Regions from separate parts of the Rhizobium arsenicireducens genome, predicted to be linked through region 2. Evidence: predicted binding sites of a transcription regulator. Region 2 holds the regulator's gene; each other region holds the start of a gene.

The links. The regulator LexA, encoded in region 2, represses DNA repair genes until DNA is damaged. The targets are predictions, from matches to a motif close to TGTTCNNNNTGTGTTCNG.
Region 1: the regulator LexA is predicted to act here: its motif matches at 2,583-2,600, upstream of ACWPVA_RS18800 (helicase-related protein).
Region 3: the regulator LexA is predicted to act here: its motif matches at 4,267-4,284, upstream of ACWPVA_RS12485 (PA0069 family radical SAM protein).

The regions. Positions count from the first base shown of each region.
Region 1 is NZ_CAXHYK020000001.1:3,832,219-3,838,858, reverse strand. Features, by position in the region: gene ACWPVA_RS18800 (helicase-related protein) at 1-2,388, opposite strand, end outside; gene ACWPVA_RS18795 (DUF3309 family protein) at 3,070-3,225, shown strand; gene ACWPVA_RS18790 (glycine zipper domain-containing protein) at 3,254-3,511, shown strand; gene ACWPVA_RS18785 (YunG family protein) at 3,743-4,102, opposite strand; gene phbB (acetoacetyl-CoA reductase) at 4,155-4,880, opposite strand; gene ACWPVA_RS18775 (acetyl-CoA C-acetyltransferase) at 5,024-6,205, opposite strand; gene phaR (polyhydroxyalkanoate synthesis repressor PhaR) at 6,434-6,640, shown strand, end outside.
Region 2 is NZ_CAXHYK020000001.1:1,254,462-1,261,101, reverse strand. Features, by position in the region: gene eno (phosphopyruvate hydratase) at 1-1,096, opposite strand, end outside; gene kdsA (3-deoxy-8-phosphooctulonate synthase) at 1,272-2,120, opposite strand; gene ACWPVA_RS05915 (VOC family protein) at 2,120-3,010, opposite strand; gene lexA (transcriptional repressor LexA) at 3,261-3,968, shown strand; gene ACWPVA_RS05905 (ComEC/Rec2 family competence protein) at 3,949-6,513, opposite strand.
Region 3 is NZ_CAXHYK020000001.1:2,490,771-2,497,410, forward strand. Features, by position in the region: gene ACWPVA_RS12465 (polyprenyl synthetase family protein) at 1-556, shown strand, start outside; partial or broken gene ACWPVA_RS12470 (tetratricopeptide repeat protein) at 680-2,449, shown strand; partial or broken gene ACWPVA_RS12475 (4-(cytidine 5'-diphospho)-2-C-methyl-D-erythritol kinase) at 2,694-3,585, shown strand; partial or broken gene ACWPVA_RS12480 (glycosyl transferase) at 3,688-4,213, opposite strand; gene ACWPVA_RS12485 (PA0069 family radical SAM protein) at 4,344-5,501, shown strand; gene ACWPVA_RS12490 (ribonuclease HII) at 5,738-6,409, shown strand; gene ACWPVA_RS12495 (F0F1 ATP synthase subunit B) at 6,572-6,640, opposite strand, start outside.

The DNA.
Region 1 (6,640 bases), 2.6 Mb from region 2:
CTCTTCCATGTCGTCAGGCGTAGCGCCGAGAATGGAGAGCATCGCCGTCGTCGTCGTGAAGCGGCGCCCGTCATAGGCCCCTTCCGGACGCTGCGTCGAGCCCGGCTTCCACTGAAGAAGCGGGCGAATGAGGTCCGCAAGACGCTCGAGAATGTCGATGCGCACGGCGCGCTTTCCAAGGAAGCGGAAGCCCGCCAGCTTGTAGAACATGCGCTCGAAGCCGGGATCCGTGGCAACCGAGGTGCGGCCGGCGGCAAGCACCGGAATGAGGTCTCCATAGCCGGGCTTGTCCAGGCCGTCGTTCTTCAGCGCCCACAACAGCGTAATCAGCTCCGCCGGCGCCGGCTTGAGCAGCGCTGGCATGAAAATGTGATAGGCGCCGAACCGCACGCCGTAGCGACGCATCGACGCGCGCGCATCCTGGTCGAGCGACTTGACGTCGTCCGAGACGTCGCGCCGGAACAGCACGCCAAGGTTCTCGACCAGCTGATAGGCGAGCCCCTTGGCAAGGCCTTGCAGGTCCTCGGCGCGGGAGAGATCGTCGAGCGGCTTGAGGATCGTCGAGATATGATGATTGACGAAGCGTTCAATGCGCGCGACGACATGATCCCGGGCATTGCCGGTCAACTGCTCGTCGGCCAGCAGGATGACGCGCGGATGCAGCATGTGGTCCGAGCCGGTGAGCCGTGCGACGGGGTCGCCGATCCAACGCACCAGGCCATCCGCGCTGATCGCCAGATCGCTGTTGCCGGCAGCATGCAGACGTGCGGCCCGGGCTTCGAATTCGAGCCCCAGCGCCCTGTGTGCGGCAGCCTCGACGGCCTTCGCGTCAGATCCTTCCATGCCAGATAGCGGCGTGAACCGGAAACCGGCGAGTTGCCCCATGTGATGTCCTTCCACGAAGACATCGCCGTTTACACTGATTTCAGCTTCCAACATCGCATTCTCTCTCAAGCGCTTCATGAGCACAGATGTCCTGCGATCAACAAAGCGTTTCGTCAACCGTTCATGTAGCGCATCTGACAATCGGTCTTCGATTTCCCGCGTCTTTTCTTGCCAGTGTGTCGGATCGGCAAGCCAACCCGGTCGGTTCGATACATACGTCCATGTGCGGATCTGGGCAATCCTTGCGGACAATGTATCGATCTCGCCATCGGTTCGGTCCGCCCGGCGCACCTGTTCGGCCATAAAGTCCTCGTTGACCGCGCCATGACGCACGAGGTCGAAGAACAGGCTCTGGATCAGATCCGCATGCTGTGCCGGCGTGATGCGTCGATAGTCTGGCAGCGCGCAGGCTTCCCACAACTTCTCGACACGAGCCGGCGTATCGGCAAGGTCTCTCACCTCCGGATAGCGCGCCAGGAATTCCAATGCTTGCTGGTCGATGGCAGGCAGGGCTTTCGTCAATCCGTCCACCCGAGGCACCGCCTCGAGGCTACGCAGCAAAGCCGGGACCGATGAAAAATCGAACCGGGCGGTGCGCCACTGCAGCACCTTCACGCTATCGAATTGATGGCATTCCAGACGTTCGACCATTTCCGCATCGAGCGGATCGACCCGGCCGGTCACACCGAAGGTTCCGTCTTTCAGATGACGGCCTGCGCGCCCGGCAATCTGGCCGAGCTCACCGGGGTTGAGGTTGCGAAACTGGTAGCCGTCGAACTTCCGGTCCTGGGCAAAAGCGACGTGATCGACATCGAGATTTAGCCCCATGCCGATGGCGTCAGTCGCGACAAGGTATTCCACGTCGCCTTCCTGATAGAGGGCGACCTGGGCATTGCGGGTACGGGGGCTCAACGCTCCGAGCACGACGGCGGCCCCACCGCGCTGGCGGCGGATCAGTTCGGCAATCGCATAGACCTCGTCGGCGGAGAAAGCGACGATCGCAGTCCGCTGCGGCAATCGGGTGATCTTCTTCTGCCCCGCATAAAAGAGCTGTGAAAGCCGCGGCCGCTCGACGATGGTGATACCGGGTAGAAGTTGCAGGAGGATCGGCTTCATCGATGCCGAGCCGAGTAGCAGCGTCTCGTCGCGGCCGCGCAGGTGAAGCAGGCGGTCGGTGAAGATATGGCCGCGCTCGAGGTCGCCGGCTAGCTGGATCTCGTCGATTGCCACGAAGGACGCCTTCGTATCGCGCGGCATGGCCTCGACCGTGCAAACGGAAAAGCGCGCACCCGTCGGCGCGATCTTCTCTTCACCGGTGACAAGGGCCACCTGCGACGCACCGACCCGCTCGACCAACCGGCCATAGACCTCGCGCGCCAAGAGGCGCAGGGGAAGGCCGATAATACCCGAACCATGCGCAACCATGCGGTCGATCGCGAAATGGGTCTTTCCGGTATTGGTCGGCCCCAGCACAGCAGTGACGCCGCGGCCGCTCAAGATCATAGGTTGCGAATTCAAGGATGGCTCCGCGCTGCAGGGGATCATAGGCCCCGCATTGCGGCGGCCGGCGAGCTTGCCCCACACATGGCGACGATTGGCGGCAAAGGCAAGACACCTGCTATGGGAGAATCAGATTCCCGCTTCCCTGCGGCAGGAAAGGCCCTAAATACGAGTTGGGAATACCTGTCGTCGACAGATGGAACAGGCTGCGAACGAATCAGCGACGAATCGCTGACTCGGCGTGATTCAGGATTTGTTCACCCCTAGATCTCGTCGGGCATCCCGGGATGCAACACAAAATGCTGAATCGGATCAATCGCTTGTCGTATTGTTCAAGACTACCCGGCAACCTCTCGGTGCTAGAATCTGCGGTGGGGCAGTGCGTTGTCGCGGCTGAGGTATTTATGTGACCCTCCGCCCCCGCATGCCGCATGGAACATGGAACATGGAACAAGCCTGGCCTGGACATGATGCTCCATGGACGGTCATGGCTCCGGCCTTGGTCCGCCTTCGCCCCCCACATGGCCCACCGGGGGAGCATTGGCTTACCGCATCCCCCGACACCAAGGTCCAGCCGATCACGCCGGTGCCTCACCCTAACTGTGGCCCGGCGGGAACAATTCCTTTTGGGCGACGTTGAAGCCACACGAATACCAAGTTTCGCATTCCAAGACGGAGAGGGCCATGTTGAGCACAATTCTAATCGTTATCGTCATCCTGCTGCTGATCGGCGCCCTGCCTAACTGGGGCTACAGCCGCAACTGGGGTTATGGACCGTCCGGCGGCTTGGGCCTTGTAGTGCTTATCCTTGTCATCCTGCTGCTCATGGGCCGGATCTGAGCCATATCCAACCAAAAGGAATCCGATGATGATGAAGAAAACCCTTATCGCCCTTGCGCTGATCGCGCCTCTCGCCTCCTGCACGGCCACTGAACGCGGAGCGGGCGTCGGCGCGGCAACCGGTGCGGTTATCGGTGGCGTTGCCACCAATTCCGTCGGCGGTGCAGCCGTTGGCGCTGTGGTCGGCGGTGCCGCAGGGGCCCTTATCGGCCAGTCCCAGGAGCGTGCTGGTTACTGTGTCTATCGCGACCGCTACGGCCGCACCTACGAAGCGCGCTGCCGTTAAGTCGCGGACAACGCCTCGACAGAAAGCCGCCGGTTCCCCCACCGGCGGCTCTTTGCTGCTTTTCACCGGGCCTCGTTAACACTTCGATCAAAGCCGGAACGAATCAGCGACGAATAGGTGACGCGCCGGTTTTCTCGCTTTGTTCACCGCACTATCTTGTGGAATAACAAAGTGTTAACCATAGAAAATGGTGGATATTAGGATTCTTCCACCTCGACGGCAGCTCCCGCGTTAACGATCGGCTCCCAGCCTTCGGCGCAACAAGAAATACTGTTCGAGGCTTGTGTCCGCCAAGGCTTCGGCTCGGCTGGAGAGAGTGTCGTCAAAGGCAATGGATTGAGCGAACTGACTGATTGTCAGGTCGACGCGCTCACCGCCGATACGATTGTAGAAATGCGTGCCGCCCGGCACCTGTGTCTTGAGAATCTCCCCGCCGAACAAATCCTGCACGACAAGAGACGTCACGCTGCATTGGCCATTCGCGGGGTACTCCGCCGTCCACTTCGTCGAGGTGCCAGACGACCAGGCCTCCATCAGCGCCACGGCGAGATCCTGCAAACTTGGGTGGGACGGCAGCACCAAGACCTCCATGGGAAGGCGGCCCCTTTTGGCGGGGCCGTTGCAGCATGACGGAAGTGGCGCCTCAGACGAAGAACTGGCCGCCATTGGCCGAGATCGTCGATCCGGTGATGAAGCCTGCATCGTCGGATGCGAGGAAGACGACGATTCGCGCGATCTCCTCCGGCTCGCCGAGACGCCCGACCGGGATCTGCGGAATGATCCGCTCGTTCAGCACCTTTTCCGGGATGGCGCGCACCATTTCCGTGCCGATATAGCCCGGGCAGATCGCGTTCACCGTGATCCCCTTGGCTGCGCCCTCCTGGGCGAGCGCCTTGGTGATCCCGAGATCGCCGGCCTTGGCCGCCGAATAGTTGGCCTGGCCCATCTGCCCCTTCTGACCGTTGATCGACGAGATAGTGATGACGCGGCCAAAATTGCGGTCGCGCATGCCGGACCAGACCGGATGGGTCATGTTGAACACACCGGTGAGGTTCGTGTTGATAACCTCGTTCCATTGCTCCGGCGTCATCTTGTGGAACATGGCGTCGCGTGTGATGCCGGCGTTGTTGACCAGAATCTCGACTGGGCCAAGTTCCGCCTCGACTTTGGCGATACCCTCGACGCAGGACTGATAATTCGAGACGTCCCATTTGAACGTCCGAATTCCCGTTTCAGCCTCGAAGGCCTTCGCTTTTTCGTCATTGCCGGCATAGTTCGCCGCAACCTTGTAACCGGCGGCCATGAGCGCGATCGAAATCGCCGCCCCGATACCCCGGGTTCCACCCGTCACCAATGCAACTCTGCTCATGTGCTGATCTCCCCTCAGTATATAGTTTCAGCGTCCACCGACTCTTCTGACGGAGCCGTTGTTAGGACAGGTTTATGACAAGCAGATCGGCCTCGGTCGTCACGGCCAAGGCCGTCACCCTCCTCCGGACCGCATATTCCAGTTCAGAGTGCCTCCAGGCACATGGCGATACCCATGCCGCCGCCGATGCAAAGCGTGGCAAGGCCCTTCTTCGCACCGCGCCGCTTCATTTCAAAGACAAGCGTGTTGAGAATGCGAGCACCGGAGGCGCCGATCGGATGGCCGATAGCGATCGCGCCACCATTGACGTTGACGATTGACGTATCCCAGCCGAGATCCTTGTTGACCGCGCAGGCCTGGGCGGCGAAGGCTTCGTTGGCCTCGACCAGGTCGAGATCGGAAATCTTCCATCCGGCCTTCTGCAAAGCCTTGCGGGAGGCGGGGATCGGCCCGGTCCCCATGATCTGCGGATCGACGCCGGCGGTCGCCCACGAGGCGATGCGAACAAGCGGGGTGATTCCGCGGCGCGACGCTTCGGCCTCGCTCATCAGTAGTGCTGCAGCCGCGCCGTCATTGAGGCCGGAGGCATTGCCGGCAGTGACCGTGCCTTCCTTGTCGAAGGCCGGGCGCAACTTGGTCATGCTGTCGAGGGTGGCGCCGGCACGGATGTATTCGTCCGCATCGACGGTTAAATCGCCCTTGCGGCCGGCAACGACGAAAGGAACGATCTCGTCGTTGAAGCGTCCGGCCAATTGGGCGGCTTCAGCCTTGTTCTGCGAAGCGACGGCGAAGGCATCCTGCTCGTCGCGCGCCAGCTGGAACTGGCGGGCGACATTCTCCGCAGTCGTACCCATGTGGTAGCCGTAGAAGGCATCGGTCAGGCCGTCCTTGATCATGGTGTCGACCATCTTCAGGTCGCCCATCTTGGTTCCGGCCCTGAGATGCGCGCAATGCGGCGCCATCGACATGGATTCCTGACCGCCGGCGATGATGATCGTCGCATCGCCGGAGGAAATCTGCTGCATGCCCAGCGCCACGGCGCGAAGGCCCGAGCCACACAGCTGGTTCATGCCCCAGGCGGTGGCTTCCTGCGGTATGCCGGCCTTCATCGCCGCCTGACGGGCAGGGTTCTGTCCCTGACCGGCCGAGAGCACCTGCCCGAGAATGACCTCATCGATTTCCTTGGCGTCAACACCCGCACGCTCCAGCACCGCCTTGATGACCGTGGCGCCCAGTTCGTGGGCCGCGACACTGGCGAAGGCACCGTTGAAAGAACCGACGGGTGTGCGCGCGGCACTGGCAATAACGATGGATGAACTGCTCATGGACGCCTCCTCGAATATTTATGTCGTTGCGAAAGAAACTGGCAAAGCTTTGGGCAGGAGTCAAACAGGAAGAACGTTACCGATTTCGTTCTTTGGTTGCATCGACTTGAGGTTCGTCAAATGCGAGTGCCGCATCGCACAAAGAGATTGTCACCATGCTCGATTTGCGCTTACACTTGATCTAGGAAGAGCAAAAATCCGCAAAAACAACGGGGTTAGGAGACGAACATGGCCAAAGCCAACGGCGAGATCGTCATAAAGAAATATGCCAATCGACGCCTCTACAATACGGGCACCAGCACCTATGTGACGCTGGAAGACCTGGCCAAGATGGTCAAGAAGGGGGAGGAGTTCACCGTCCAGGACGCAAAGTCCGGCGACGACATCACCCATTCGGTTCTGACCCAGATCATTTTCGAGCAGGAGTCGAAGACT
Region 2 (6,640 bases):
AACGATGCGACATGACGGCCGTGTAGCCTGCCTTGTGTGCCGTTTCGACCGCGTCGAGGGTTTCCGTCAGCGAGCCGATCTGGTTGACCTTGACGAGGATCGAGTTGGCGACGCCCATCTTGATGCCGTCGCGCAAGCGAGCCGAATTGGTGACGAACAGGTCGTCGCCGACCAGCTGGCACGAATTGCCGATCTTGTCGGTCAGCGCCTTCCAGCCGTCCCAGTCGTCCTCGGCCATGCCGTCCTCGATCGAGATGATCGGATATTTGGCGGCCAGCTCCGCGAGATAGTCGGCCATGGCTTCCGGCTCGAGCGTGCGACCCTCGCCCTCCATCACGTACTTGCCGTCCTTGAAGAACTCGGTCGAGGCGCAGTCGAGCGCCAGATAGATGTCTTCGCCCGGCCGGTAGCCGGCCTTCTCGATCGACTTCATGATGAAGTCGAGCGCTTCCGGCGCGCTCTTCAGGCCGGGGGCAAAGCCGCCCTCATCGCCGACATTGGTGTTGTGGCCCTGGGCCGCCAGTTCCTTCTTCAGCGTGTGGAAGACTTCCGAACCCATGCGCACGGCATCGCGCATGTTGTCGGTGCCGACCGGCATGATCATGAATTCCTGGAAGTCGATCGGATTGTCGGCATGGGCGCCACCGTTGATGATGTTCATCATCGGCACGGGAAGCACATGGGCGTTGGGACCGCCGACATAGCGATAGAGCGGCAGGCCGGTGGCTTCGGCGGCGGCCTTGGCGATGGCCAGCGAAACGCCGAGGATGGCATTGGCGCCAAGGCGCGACTTGTTCGCCGTGCCGTCCAGCTCGATCATCAGATTGTCGATCTGGATCTGGTTCTCGGCTTCGAGACCGCCGATCGCGTCGAAGATCTCGGTATTGACGGCCTCGACGGCCTTTTCGACGCCCTTGCCGAGATAGCGGCTGCCGCCGTCACGCAGTTCTACGGCTTCGTGCGCGCCTGTCGAGGCGCCCGACGGAACAGCCGCACGTCCCATGCTGCCGTCTTCGAGATAGACATCGACCTCAATGGTCGGATTGCCGCGGCTGTCGAGAATTTCGCGGCCGATAATGTCGGTGATGGCAGTCATGGGAGCCTCCCTGCTAGTGGGTCGGATTGAGGATGGCCTGTCTTAATCGATGATGCGGAAAATACAATGGCAGCGACATGACAGAAGCCAAAAGGCAATGCGGACATTCGTCCCAATGCAAAACGCCGGCCTAAGGGCCGGCGTCTGCAAGGAAGGATTGCCGCTGAAGTCGCGGTCAGGTAGCCTTGGCGATCGCGTCGAAGGCCAGCAGCTTTTCCAGCAGGCGCTTCATCTGGCTGATCGGCACCATGTTCGGACCGTCCGACGGGGCATTGTCCGGATCCTGGTGGGTCTCTATGAACAGGCCGGCCACGCCGACGGCGACCGCGGCGCGCGCCAGCGTCTCGACGAACTCGCGCTGGCCACCGGAAGAGCCGCCCTGGCCGCCCGGCTGCTGGACGGAGTGGGTGGCGTCAAACACCACCGGCGCGCCCATGGCCGCCATGATCGGCAGCGAGCGCATATCGGACACCAGCGTGTTGTAGCCGAAGGATGCGCCGCGCTCACACAGCATGACATTGGCATTGCCGCTGGCATTGATCTTGTTGAGGACGTTCTTCATGTCCCAAGGGGCGAGGAACTGGCCTTTCTTGACGTTGATCGCACGGCCGGTCTGGGCAGCGGCCACCAGAAGATCGGTCTGGCGGCAGAGAAACGCCGGGATCTGCAGAACGTCGACCGTCGGCGCAACCAGCCGGCAGTGCTCTTCGGTGTGCACGTCGGTGAGCACCGGGAAGCCGTATTCCTTCTTGAGATCGGCAAAGACCTCCATCGCCTTTTCCAGGCCGATCCCGCGCTCTGCAGAAAGAGAAGTGCGGTTCGCCTTGTCGAAGGACGACTTGTAGACGAGGCCGAGCCCGAGCTCGCCGCAGATCTCCGAAAGCTGGCCGGCGATCATGAAGGCGTGATCGCGGCTTTCCATCTGGCAGGGGCCGGCAATCAGCGAGAATCGCTTGGAATTGGAGAAGACGACCTTGGCGGTACCTTCGCCGACGACGACTTCGGAATGGGTCGGATTGCTCATCAAACTTCCTCGAAAACGAAGGGCACGCCCTGCCCCGCCTCATGCGGAACGATCAGACGCGCGCCGTGGCGGCTGAATGCGATGCCCTTAGCAGCGAGCAGCCGCTCTGTCACGCCGATATCGGCAACCTTGACGATTAGCAACCGGCCTTTGAGCCCCCGTCCGCAATCCTTTGTCTCGAGCCCGAAATAGCCGGCAAGCCCGGCCGGCGTCAGCGCCTCGACCTTGGCATTGGCCGATTGCAGCGACAGCCCGAAGGAATGGGCCTCGACTTCGCGCTGCTCGAATACCTCTTCCAGCAGATACTGGAAGTCGCTCGGATTGTCCTCGCCGAGCACGACGGTCGATAGACCAAGCGCGCCGTTCTCGTGCCGCGCCAACGCGCCGCGGTCCGCCGGCAAGGGATTGACCCGCTCGCAGGCAAACAGGAAGAAGTCGGGCGCCCGCAGGTCGGCCGCGAAGGCAAGCTTGAACCCGCCCAGGACATCTGATCCGTCCGCCATCTTGAACACCCGCTCGAAGTGCAGAATCGGACTGCCGGAAAAACCCGCCGCAGCGAAACGCCGGTGATCGGCCTCGGCATCATCGGTCTTGACGACGATCGCCGACAGCCCTTCCGGGCCATTGCGGAACCGGAACGCCAGGTCGCGCGCCACGAACATGTTTCCAGCCTTGGCCGCCGCCTCGCATTCCTCACGGCTGGCGACGGAGAGCGGCTCGAGATAAGTGTCGTCGGCGAAGAACACACAGGCATTCTCGGTGCCGAACGGATGGCGCGCATCGGCCGCCACGGTGAAGCCGAGCTGGCTCAACCGACCGCGCGCCGCCTCCAGCGAGTGGACGGGGAGGACGACATGGTCGAGGCCTCGCGCTTTGTTCAATCCGGACATCCCATACCCCCTTGTCAGGCACTCGCCATCGACGGGATGATTTGCGCCATTTGCCTCTCGATGGCAAGCCGATCCGCTATCGCCTCGCCACGCCCGGAGCCAGATCAGCGCGTCCTGTACACGCAAAGCGCCGTGATCAAAAAATTCACCATTCGCACTGCAGACTTCAAGGGATCTTTGGTACTTGCGGAACACAACTGGAACAGATAGTGTATGTTCCGTATTTGTTTCACAATTGGGGCACCGCAACATGCTGACGCGCAAGCAACAGGAACTGCTTCTTTTCATCCACGAACGGATGAAGGAATCCGGCGTCCCTCCATCCTTCGACGAAATGAAGGACGCGCTGGATCTCGCCTCCAAGTCGGGCATCCACCGTTTGATCACCGCCCTTGAGGAGCGCGGCTTCATCCGGCGCCTGCCAAACCGCGCCCGTGCGATCGAGGTGATCAAGCTCCCGGAAGCCTATTCGCCGAGTCTCCAGCCGCGCCGCGGCTTTTCACCCAGCGTGATCGAAGGCAGCTTGGGCAAGACGCCCGTGGCGGCGCAAAAGCCCGTCGAGGACACGTCGAATTCGGTCAGCGTCCCCGTCATGGGCCGTATTGCCGCAGGCGTTCCGATCTCGGCGATCCAAAACAACACCCACGACATTACCGTTCCCGCCGAAATGCTGGGATCCGGCGAGCATTATGCGCTCGAGGTCAAGGGCGACTCGATGATCGAGGCGGGCATCCTGGATGGCGACACGGTCATTATCCGCAACGCCTCCAATGCCAATCCGGGCGATATCATCGTCGCCCTGGTCGACGATGAGGAGGCAACCTTGAAACGTTTCCGCCGCCGTGGCGCGTCGATCGCACTCGAAGCGGCGAACCCGGCTTACGAGACCCGCATTTTCGGCCCGGACCGCGTCAAGATCCAGGGCAAGCTGGTCGGCCTCATTCGCCGCTACCACTGAGCGCACTTAACTCTGCCATGCTGCTCGGCTGTGCTTCCGGCATGGCCGGGTTGACACCCTCCCTCTCTGAATCCGGGACGAAGCTGGCGCTACGCCAGTCGTAGCGTCGGTGGATCGACCAGGGACGGGTCAGGCCTTCGAAAGATGTGGTGAGCGTCATTTCGCCGGCTTCGCGTCGTCCCAGATGGATTTCGACGGCCCCGCTGCGACGCATTGTTTCAGCAGTAAGGAGCCGGGCGCCCGAGCGGCAGGACGAAAAGGCGACGCGCCGCGCCGATACCACGATATCGGCCACATCGCAGGCGCCGCCGACAAAAGCGGCCTCTTCCACGGTGGCGATTGTCCAACCGCTATCAAGCCGCGCCACGCACCAGAGCTTCCCTTCGCAAATAAAACGGTCTTCCCCGCCCTCGGTCACGGCCTCTTGCATCCGATCGCGCGCCGCCCGGATTTCCGCCTCCGACCACTGACGCCGCTGCACCGGCTGCCGTCTGTTCGGTGGAGCGCCGGGCACCGGCCCGTTCGCGGCCGTTTTTGCGCCGAGGTCTGGTGAGCCGGGAGGCGGCCCGGTCGATGAAACACTTCGTTCCTCGGGTCTCACATGCTCGTCGATTCCGAGCGCTGCCTTCCACTGATCGAAGATGAACCGAGGCGGGCGGGCTCGATTGGTCGCGATGCTGTCCTCCGACACGCGCAGGCCGACAAGCTGACCGTCTTCCGCAATCAGGATATCGGCGGCCGGCGGCGCAGGACCCCGCGCAAGGAACGCGATCACCGCCGCGAGCAAGACAGTGCCGGCATGCCGCAGTCGCGTCCGTAACAACGTCATCAGAAGAAGGCCGATCGACGCAAGCGGCAGAAACCACGCGGGCATCCGCGCAAAGCCGATCGGCTCGCCCCAGCCGGCCACCGCATGCGCAATCGCGAGGACCGATCTCAACCCCCATCCCATGATGGCAAGGAAGGGCGCATCGAGACCAAAGGGCATCAACAGCATAGCCAGGAGACCGGCGGGCATGACGAGGATCGAGACGAGCGGCATTGCCGCGAGGTTTGCTTCCAGACCATGCGGCGCCAGACGGTGGAAATGGGCGATGGCGAAGATGGCGGTCGAGAGACCACCGATCAATGAGGTGAGAAACGTGCCGGCGATGAACTTGCCGCCTTCACTGAACGATCTTACCCCGGGAAATGCCAGCCTGATCCCGCTCCGGCGCTTGCGGCCGCGCCATGCAGCATAGCCGGCGATCAGAGCCGCGGTCGCGGCAAAGGACATCTGGAAGCCCGGCCCCATCACGGCAGACGGCGTCACCGCGATGATGATGATCGCGGCGACGGACAGATTGCGCAGGCTGATCGCCGGACGGTCGAACAGCACCGCGATCAGCATGATCGCCGTCATCAGGAAGGCGCGCACCGCGGACACCTGAAAGCCCGATATGAGAAGATAGGCGAAAGCCGCGACGAGCGCCCCGGACGCGGCGATTTTCTTGATCGGAAAGACTTGGGCCAGGCCAGGAAAAAGGCTGAGCGCCATCCGCAGGCCGATGAAGAATATTCCCGAGGCGAGCGCCATGTGGAGGCCGGAGATGGCCACGATGTGTGCGAGCCCCGAAAGACGCAACGCCTCGGTGGACTCCTTCGTCATCGCGCGCCGATCGCCGGTGATGATCGCGGCGGCAAATGCGCCGGGATCGCCCCCGATGACCGCGCGGATACGTGTCGCAATCCGGTCACGCATGGCAAACAGAAATCGGTCGCTCGCCTCCCACAGGGTCTCTCCGCTCGTGTCCGCTTGTCCCCTCGACTCACGCGGCGCGCCGAGGAAAAAGCCGACTGCGCCGATGCCGTCGAAATAGCTCGCGAAGGCGAAATCGTTGAGCCTCGGTAACGCCGGTCCCGACGGTGGCGAAAGGCGCGCCCGGCCGACAAGCGTCTGGCCGAGCGATACCGGAGCCTGGCTGCCCCGCGCCAGAAGCGCTACCCGCTCGGGTGGCCGTTTCAGCCGTGGTTCCGCGGTCGATATCAGGCGCAAGACATAGCGCCATTCACCCCTCGGGCCGGCCTGCCGCCGCTCGACCACGCCCGTCACCACCGTCGTTACGCCGGCATCCAGTATCGTCGTCGCCGCCCGCCTTGCCTCCAGATCGGCCAGCATCATGCCCACCAGCAGGAGCGCTCCGGCACCGAGCAGGCGAGCGGCGAAACGGTATCGGCTTGCGGAAAGCAGGCAGCCTCCGCCGAAGACAGTGGACAGAAGGGCCAGGGCGGTCGTGGATGGTGGATGCCCGAGGCAGAACCAGATGACCGCGCCAGCACCCAGGAAGACCGGTAGGAAGTAGAAGAAGTGGCCGTGATCGCGTTCCCGAACCAGCGCCACGCCAAACCGTTCGCCGCCATGGGCAATCGCCGCGCGCAGGCGGGATGAGACTGTTGCTGTACCGTTACGGCGGTGCATACCGGCTCTCACCGGAGCAATATCAGCCATCGCCGGAGGCGCTGCGCCGCCAGCCTCAGTCAATCCGGCACCTCGATCGGTGACCACCGCCACTTTCCGCCCCCCGGATCGCCCCCCTCGTCGCGGAATCTGAATAAATCCGAGGCGGCGCCTTGAGGCGAAGGTTAGCAAGCGATGCGTGTGCAGGAAAGCCTTTTCCCGTCAGAACCCCTAA
Region 3 (6,640 bases), 1.2 Mb from region 2:
GGTGATCGCCGAGGGCGAGGTGCTTCAGCTTTCCGTCGCCAAGAACATGGAGACCACCGAGGACGACTATCTCTCGGTCATCCGCGCCAAGACGGCGGCCCTCTTCGCCGCCGCGGCCGAAGTGGGGCCGATCATTGCCGGCGCCGACAAGGCCGGCCGCAATGCGCTGAAATCCTATGGCATGAACCTCGGCCTTGCTTTCCAGCTGGTCGACGATGCACTCGACTACGGCGGCAAGGCGGTCGATCTCGGCAAGAATGTCGGCGACGATTTTCGTGAAGGCAAGATCACGCTTCCCGTCATCCTCGCCTATCGGCGCGGCACCAAGGAGGAGCGTGAATTCTGGCGTGATGCGATCGAGCAGGGACAGAACGACGATGCGCGGCTGGAAAAGGCGCTCGGCCTGATTACCAAATACGGCGCGCTCAACGACACGATCGCCCGGGCCCTGCATTATGGCACGATCGCCCGCGACGCGCTGGCCCCGCTGCCGGAGACCGAATGGAAATCGGCGCTTATGGACGTCATCGACTTCTGCATTGCCCGCGTCAATTGAAGCAGCTGGGGTGTCTCCTTGCGAGGCTGCTTCAAAAAAGCCATTCTGTGCAGGTTACATTCCCGCATTCTGGGGTATCAACAGCCCGTGGCGGCTGGTCATCAATTCTTGAAAGGCTCTTTCATGCGGCAAAGTCTTGCCATTCGTCTGCTCGCCGGCACGGCACTCGCCTTACTGGTCGGGATCTCTCCCTCCGGCCTTGTCCACGCCCAGTCCACCGATGAGGCAAAGCCTGCGGAGACGCAGACGTTCGACCTCGAGAGCGTCGACACGTTTTCCGGCTCGTTCCTTGCCGCCCGCACCGCCGATGCCAACCGGGACTATGTGAACGCCATCGCGCTCTACAAGAAAGCGCTGTCCTACTCGCCGAACGAGCTCGACATCCAGGAACGGCTGATGCTCGCCCTGTTCATGAATGGAGATTTCGACGAGGGTGTGGCACTTGCCGAAGAACTGAAGAACGACGAAGCCGTCGAGCGCGTTACCTCGGTCGCACGTGCGCTCGAAGCAATCCGCAAGGGCGAACACGCCGAGGCGGAGAAGATCCTCAACTATAGCGGGCCGAACGATCTCGACCGCCTGATGAACCAGTTGCTCGTCGCCTGGAACAAGGTCGGGGCGGGACAGGGCAAGGAAGCGCTGGCCCTGGTCGAAGGGCTCAAGGGCCCGGAATGGTACGCCATCTTCCAGCGCTATAACGCCGGAGCAATAGCCGCCCTGATCGGCGACGCCGATGCGGCCCGGCGCAATTTCGTTGACGTTCTGACCGACAAGTCCGGCGCGGCGACCGCACCCGACACCTTTACCCGCGCGGTCATGTCGCTCGCCACGCTGGAAGCGCAGCAGGGCAACAAACAGAAGGCACTCGACGCGATTTCTACCGGCGACGCGATGATCTCCAACTTCGCCCCGTTCAAGGCGCTTCGCGAACGGATCGAAGCGGGTGAGACACCGGAATCGCTTGCCAAGACGGCGGTCCAGGGCGCCGCGGGCGTTTTGTTTTCGATCGGTGGCGCGCTGAACCGCGACGGCGCGGAAGACACGGTCATGCTCTATCTCCAGCTTGCCCGCGCCCTCGACCCGAACAGCGCCGATACGCTGATCCTGCTTGGCAGCATTGCCGAAAAAGCCGAGCAGCCGGAACGGGCCATCCGCTTCTATGGCCAGGTGCCCGCCACCTCGCCGATGCGCCGCATTTCCGAGCTGCAGCTCGGCCTGACGCTTGCCGAAACCGGCAAGGTGGAGGAGGCACGCCAGCACCTCAAGTCGCTGATCGATTCCGATCCAGCCGACATCCGCAGCTATCTCGCCTTTGGCAGCGTTCTGTCCGAGGCCAAGGACTATGCTGCCATGGCAGAAAACTACGACAAGGCGGTCGAGATCATTGGCCCAAATCCCGCACAGAACTATTGGTCGATCTTCTTCCAGCGCGGCATCGCCTATGAGCGCCTGAAGAAATGGGACCAGGCGGAGCCGAATTTCCGCAAGGCGCTGGAACTCAATCCGGACCAGCCACAGGTCTTGAACTATCTCGGCTATTCCTGGGTCGATATGAACCGAAACCTGGAAGAAGGCCTCGACATGATCCGCAAGGCGGTCGAGCTTCGCCCTGACGATGGCTATATCATCGACTCACTCGGCTGGGCTTATTATCGCCTGGGCCGCTTCGATGAGGCCGTGAGAGAGCTGGAACGTGCAATCGAGCTCAAGGCCGGCGACGCGACCATCAACGACCATCTGGGCGATGCCTACTGGCGCGTCGGCCGCAAGCTCGAAGCGACCTATCAATGGAAGCGGGCACTGATCTCCAAGCCGGAACTGCCGGAGATCCCGAAGATAGAGGCCAAGCTGCGCGACGGCCTGCCGGAACCAACACCGGAAGTGGCCGACAAGAGCGGGCAGGCGTCGCAGACCGACGCTACGAACAATACGGAAGAGGGTAAAGCCGCCACCGCTGCCGCTGCCGATAGCTACACGGTCAAAGCCGGCGATTCGCTCTGGGGCATCGCCACCGAGACGTTCGGCGACGGCCAGCGCTTCATGGACCTGATCAACGCCAATCCCGACCTCAAGCGCAATCCCGACCGGATCTTCCCCGGCCAGCAGTTGAAGATGCCGACGAGTGTCGACTGAGGCCATGTTGGCCGATACGACGTGCGAGGCAGCGCCGGCAAAGATCAATCTGGCGCTGCACGTCACCGGCCAACGGGACGACGGCTATCACCTGATCGACAGTATCGTTGCCTTTACCGACTATGGCGACCGGCTGACATTTGCGCCGGCGGAGCGGGACAGTTTCCAGCTCGACGGTCGCTTCGGGCCACTTTTGTCCATCGAGGCTGCCGGTAAGGACAGCAATCTCGTCCTGAAGGCCTGTGACCTGCTCCGGGAGCTCGCTCGCAGCCAAGGGAAAGGCAGCGGGACCAGTCGCCATCGTCCTGGAGAAAAATCTGCCTGTTGCGTCTGGCATTGGTGGCGGATCGGCCGACGCCGCAGCGGCGCTGCGTGGCCTTTTGCGCATTTGGCACGCAACCCTGCCCCCCGACGAACTGGCAGCCATCGCGCTCAAGCTCGGGGCAGACGTTCCAATGTGCCTGGAGAGCCGGCCGCTCAGGGCAAGCGGCATCGGTGAAAGGATCGACGCGATCGCCAACATGCCGCCCTTCGCCCTCGTGCTCGCCAATCCGCTGAAACCGGTCTCGACGCCGGAGATATTCCGCCGCCTGACGTGCAAGGACCATCCGCCGATCGGCGAACTGCCGCATTCGAGGGAACATGCGGTGTGGCTCGATTTCCTCTCCAGTCTGCGCAACGATCTGGAGCGACCGGCCCGTGCGCTCCTGCCGGAAATCGCTGATATCTGCGCCCTGCTGCAGGACGTCGGCGCCCGTCTCGTCCGGATGTCCGGATCGGGCGCCACTTGTTTTGGTATTTTCGACGGGGCAAGTACGGCGGACGTCGCAGCACGGCAGTTGACCGAACAGCGTCCAGACTGGTTTTTTCAGGCAAGCGAAACAATAGCGAGTTGAGCCTGGAGAACCGCCACGCTCAACCCATCGTCACATTGTTCTTCTGGCGGGAGCAATGCAGGGGCAGACCGGTACTGCGTGCCGGGCCCGGCGCGCCAAGCCTCAACCACGGCCCTGCTGCCGAACCACCCAGGACGGAATGATCTCACAGGAGAGCCTTCGCGGCTTCTGCCGAAGCGCGAACTGGTCCAGCCGCATGCCGGGCCAGGACACGGCAATCGCCTGGCACTTGGGGAGCAGCAAGCCATCTTCCAGCGGTGGTCGGCCTCTCACGATTCGCTGGTAAAAGGGGCGCCTGTGGCTGCGCGATGGCGAGAAGCGGGCCGGTGACTTGTTGACGGATACATAGTCGCCAATCGCCTCGATCCAGCCGCTGAGCGGCCGTGCTCCCGGCTCGACCAGCAGCAACCATTCGCCACGGGCTGCACGCAGCACATCATTCATGTCCCACTGGACATAAAAGCGGCAACCTGCCGCATCCGCGACGCGCGATGAGCCGTCCGTCGAACCATGATCAAGCACGATCACGTCGCTCACAAGCCCCTCGACCGCGCCGGCGACGAGGACTGCGAGCGTTTGGGCGAAGCTCCGGCTCCTGATCAAGGCATTCCATTACCACTGTCAGCATTGCCTATCTCTATCGCATTGCACAAACGATTGCCACACGCTCTTTCTCAACTTTGTTCTTGCATTGTTCTCCTTTCCGCGGTAGGAATTTAATCATCGAAACGGGGATGATGGCCCCGCGAGGAGCAAACATGAATGAGCTGTCCATTGTGGCACAGGCTGCCTTTCAGCCTGCCAATACGGCTGATATTGCCGATGCACTGGTTGCCGCCTCGGGCCTGAGGGTTGAGGTTGATCGGCGGCGCGGGCGCGGCGCGGGCATGAACCCTTCTGGCCGCTTCGAGCCCCATGAACGAGTTGCCTTCGACGACGGCTGGGAAAGCCTCGAGGACATGCCGCCCTTTCGCACCGAAGTCCAGGTCGAACGACCTCGGACCGTCATCACCCGAAACGAGTCGCCCGATATTCCCTTCGATCGTTCGATCAATCCCTATCGCGGCTGCGAGCACGGCTGCATCTATTGTTTCGCACGGCCGACCCACAGCTATATGGGCCTCTCCGCCGGGCTCGACTTCGAGGCCAAGCTGTTCGCCAAGCCCGACGCGCCGAAGCTCCTGGAACGGGAGCTTGCCAAGCCCGGCTACAGGCCGCGCACCATCGCCATCGGCACCAATACCGATCCTTATCAGCCAATCGAGCGGGAATGGCGGATCATGCGCCAGATCCTCGAGGTTCTGAACAAGGCCAATCACCCGGTGGCGGTCGTCACCAAGTCGGCACTCATCCTGCGGGACCTCGACATCCTGTCGTCCATGGCATCGCGCGGCCTTGCCAAGGTGGCGATTTCGGTCACCACGCTGGATCGCAAACTCGCCCGTACGATGGAGCCACGCGCCTCGACACCGGCCAGACGGCTGGAGGCGATCAAGGCGCTGTCCGGCGCAGGCGTGCCGACCGGGGTGCTGGTGGCGCCGGTCATTCCGGCCCTCAACGACCATGAGATCGAGCGCGTGCTGGATTCGGCCAAGGCGGCCGGGGCGAACGAAGCCGGCTATGTGCTGCTGCGCCTGCCGCTGGAAGTGAGCCCGCTGTTCCGCGACTGGTTGCTGCAGCACTATCCGGACCGCTATCGGCACGTCATGTCGCTGGTGCGCTCGATGCGCGGCGGCAAGGATTATGATGCCGAGTTCGGCAAGCGGATGAAGGGGGCAGGTCCCTATGCCTGGCAGATCAGCCGGCGCTTCGAGATGACGACCAAGCGGCTCGGCATGGTTCGCCGCAGCATGCAGTTGCGCGACGATCTGTTCGTGCCACCGGACGGTAGCGGCGTGCAGCTTTCGCTGCTCTGATTTCGATAGGGACGTGGCGCCGAAGGGCGCATCGCGCTGCAAGACTTTTCCGGGCGCGGCTTTGCTCGCCTGTTCCATGATGGGGTCGGTTCGCCGCCCCCTTGCTCTTTCCGGTGCGGTCCGCCGCCTTGCGCCGGAGATAAGTCCCCGGCTGCCGCTTCGGCGGTTTGCTTCCCCTGCCGGCCGTCGATGCTGGGGACTTGCAGGAGGTCGGGTGCGCGTGCGATTTCTGCCGCATGAAATCTCGCACGCCACCCGATTCTCCGAGTTTTTTCGCCGACCTGCCGTCCGGCCCCGATTTCGAGTTCGAGAGGCTCACGATGCGGCGCGGCTTGTTCCCCGTTGCCGGCACCGATGAGGCTGGGCGGGGACCGCTCGCCGGCCCGGTGGTCGCCGCGGCCGTTATCCTCGATGAAGGCAATATACCCACCGGGCTCAACGATTCGAAGAAACTGACCGCCGCTCACCGAGAGCGTCTGTTCGACGAGATTCTCGCTGCGGCTACTGTCTCCATCGCCTCTTCCTGCCCGCGCCATATCGATGCCCGCGATATCCGCAAGGCAAGCCTCGACGCCATGCGCAGGGCCGTCGCCGGCCTTGCGCTGCCGCCGCTGCATGTGCTCGCCGATGGGCGCGATGTGCCCGACGGGCTGATCTGCTCGGGCAGGGCTGTGATCAAAGGCGATTCGCGCTCCCTGTCGATCGCTGCCGCCTCGATCATCGCTAAGGTCACCCGCGACCGAATGATGACCCGTGCCGCCCTCACCTTTCCCGCCTACGGCTTCGAAAGCCATGCCGGTTACGGCACCGATCGCCACCGTACCGCAATCGCAATCAGCGGCCCGTGTATCCTCCATCGGATGAGCTTCCGGCCGTTGCGAAGCGACGTTGAAGAAATGTGCGGCTAGCGCTGCCCCCCGCACTCCCAGGCAACGCCCATCAAGCATATCCACACCGCGGACGACCCGCGTGATGGACAGACCGCACCCGGCTTAACCGCCCGAACAGCACGCAAAGAAAAAGCCGGGCGTCTGCACCCGGCTCTTCCGAATTCACAATAGGCTGAGACCTCAGTTGAGGCGTGACTTGACCTCGCCGACGGCGCCGTTGAACAGCTTGTCCTGCACGGCAGCATCGGT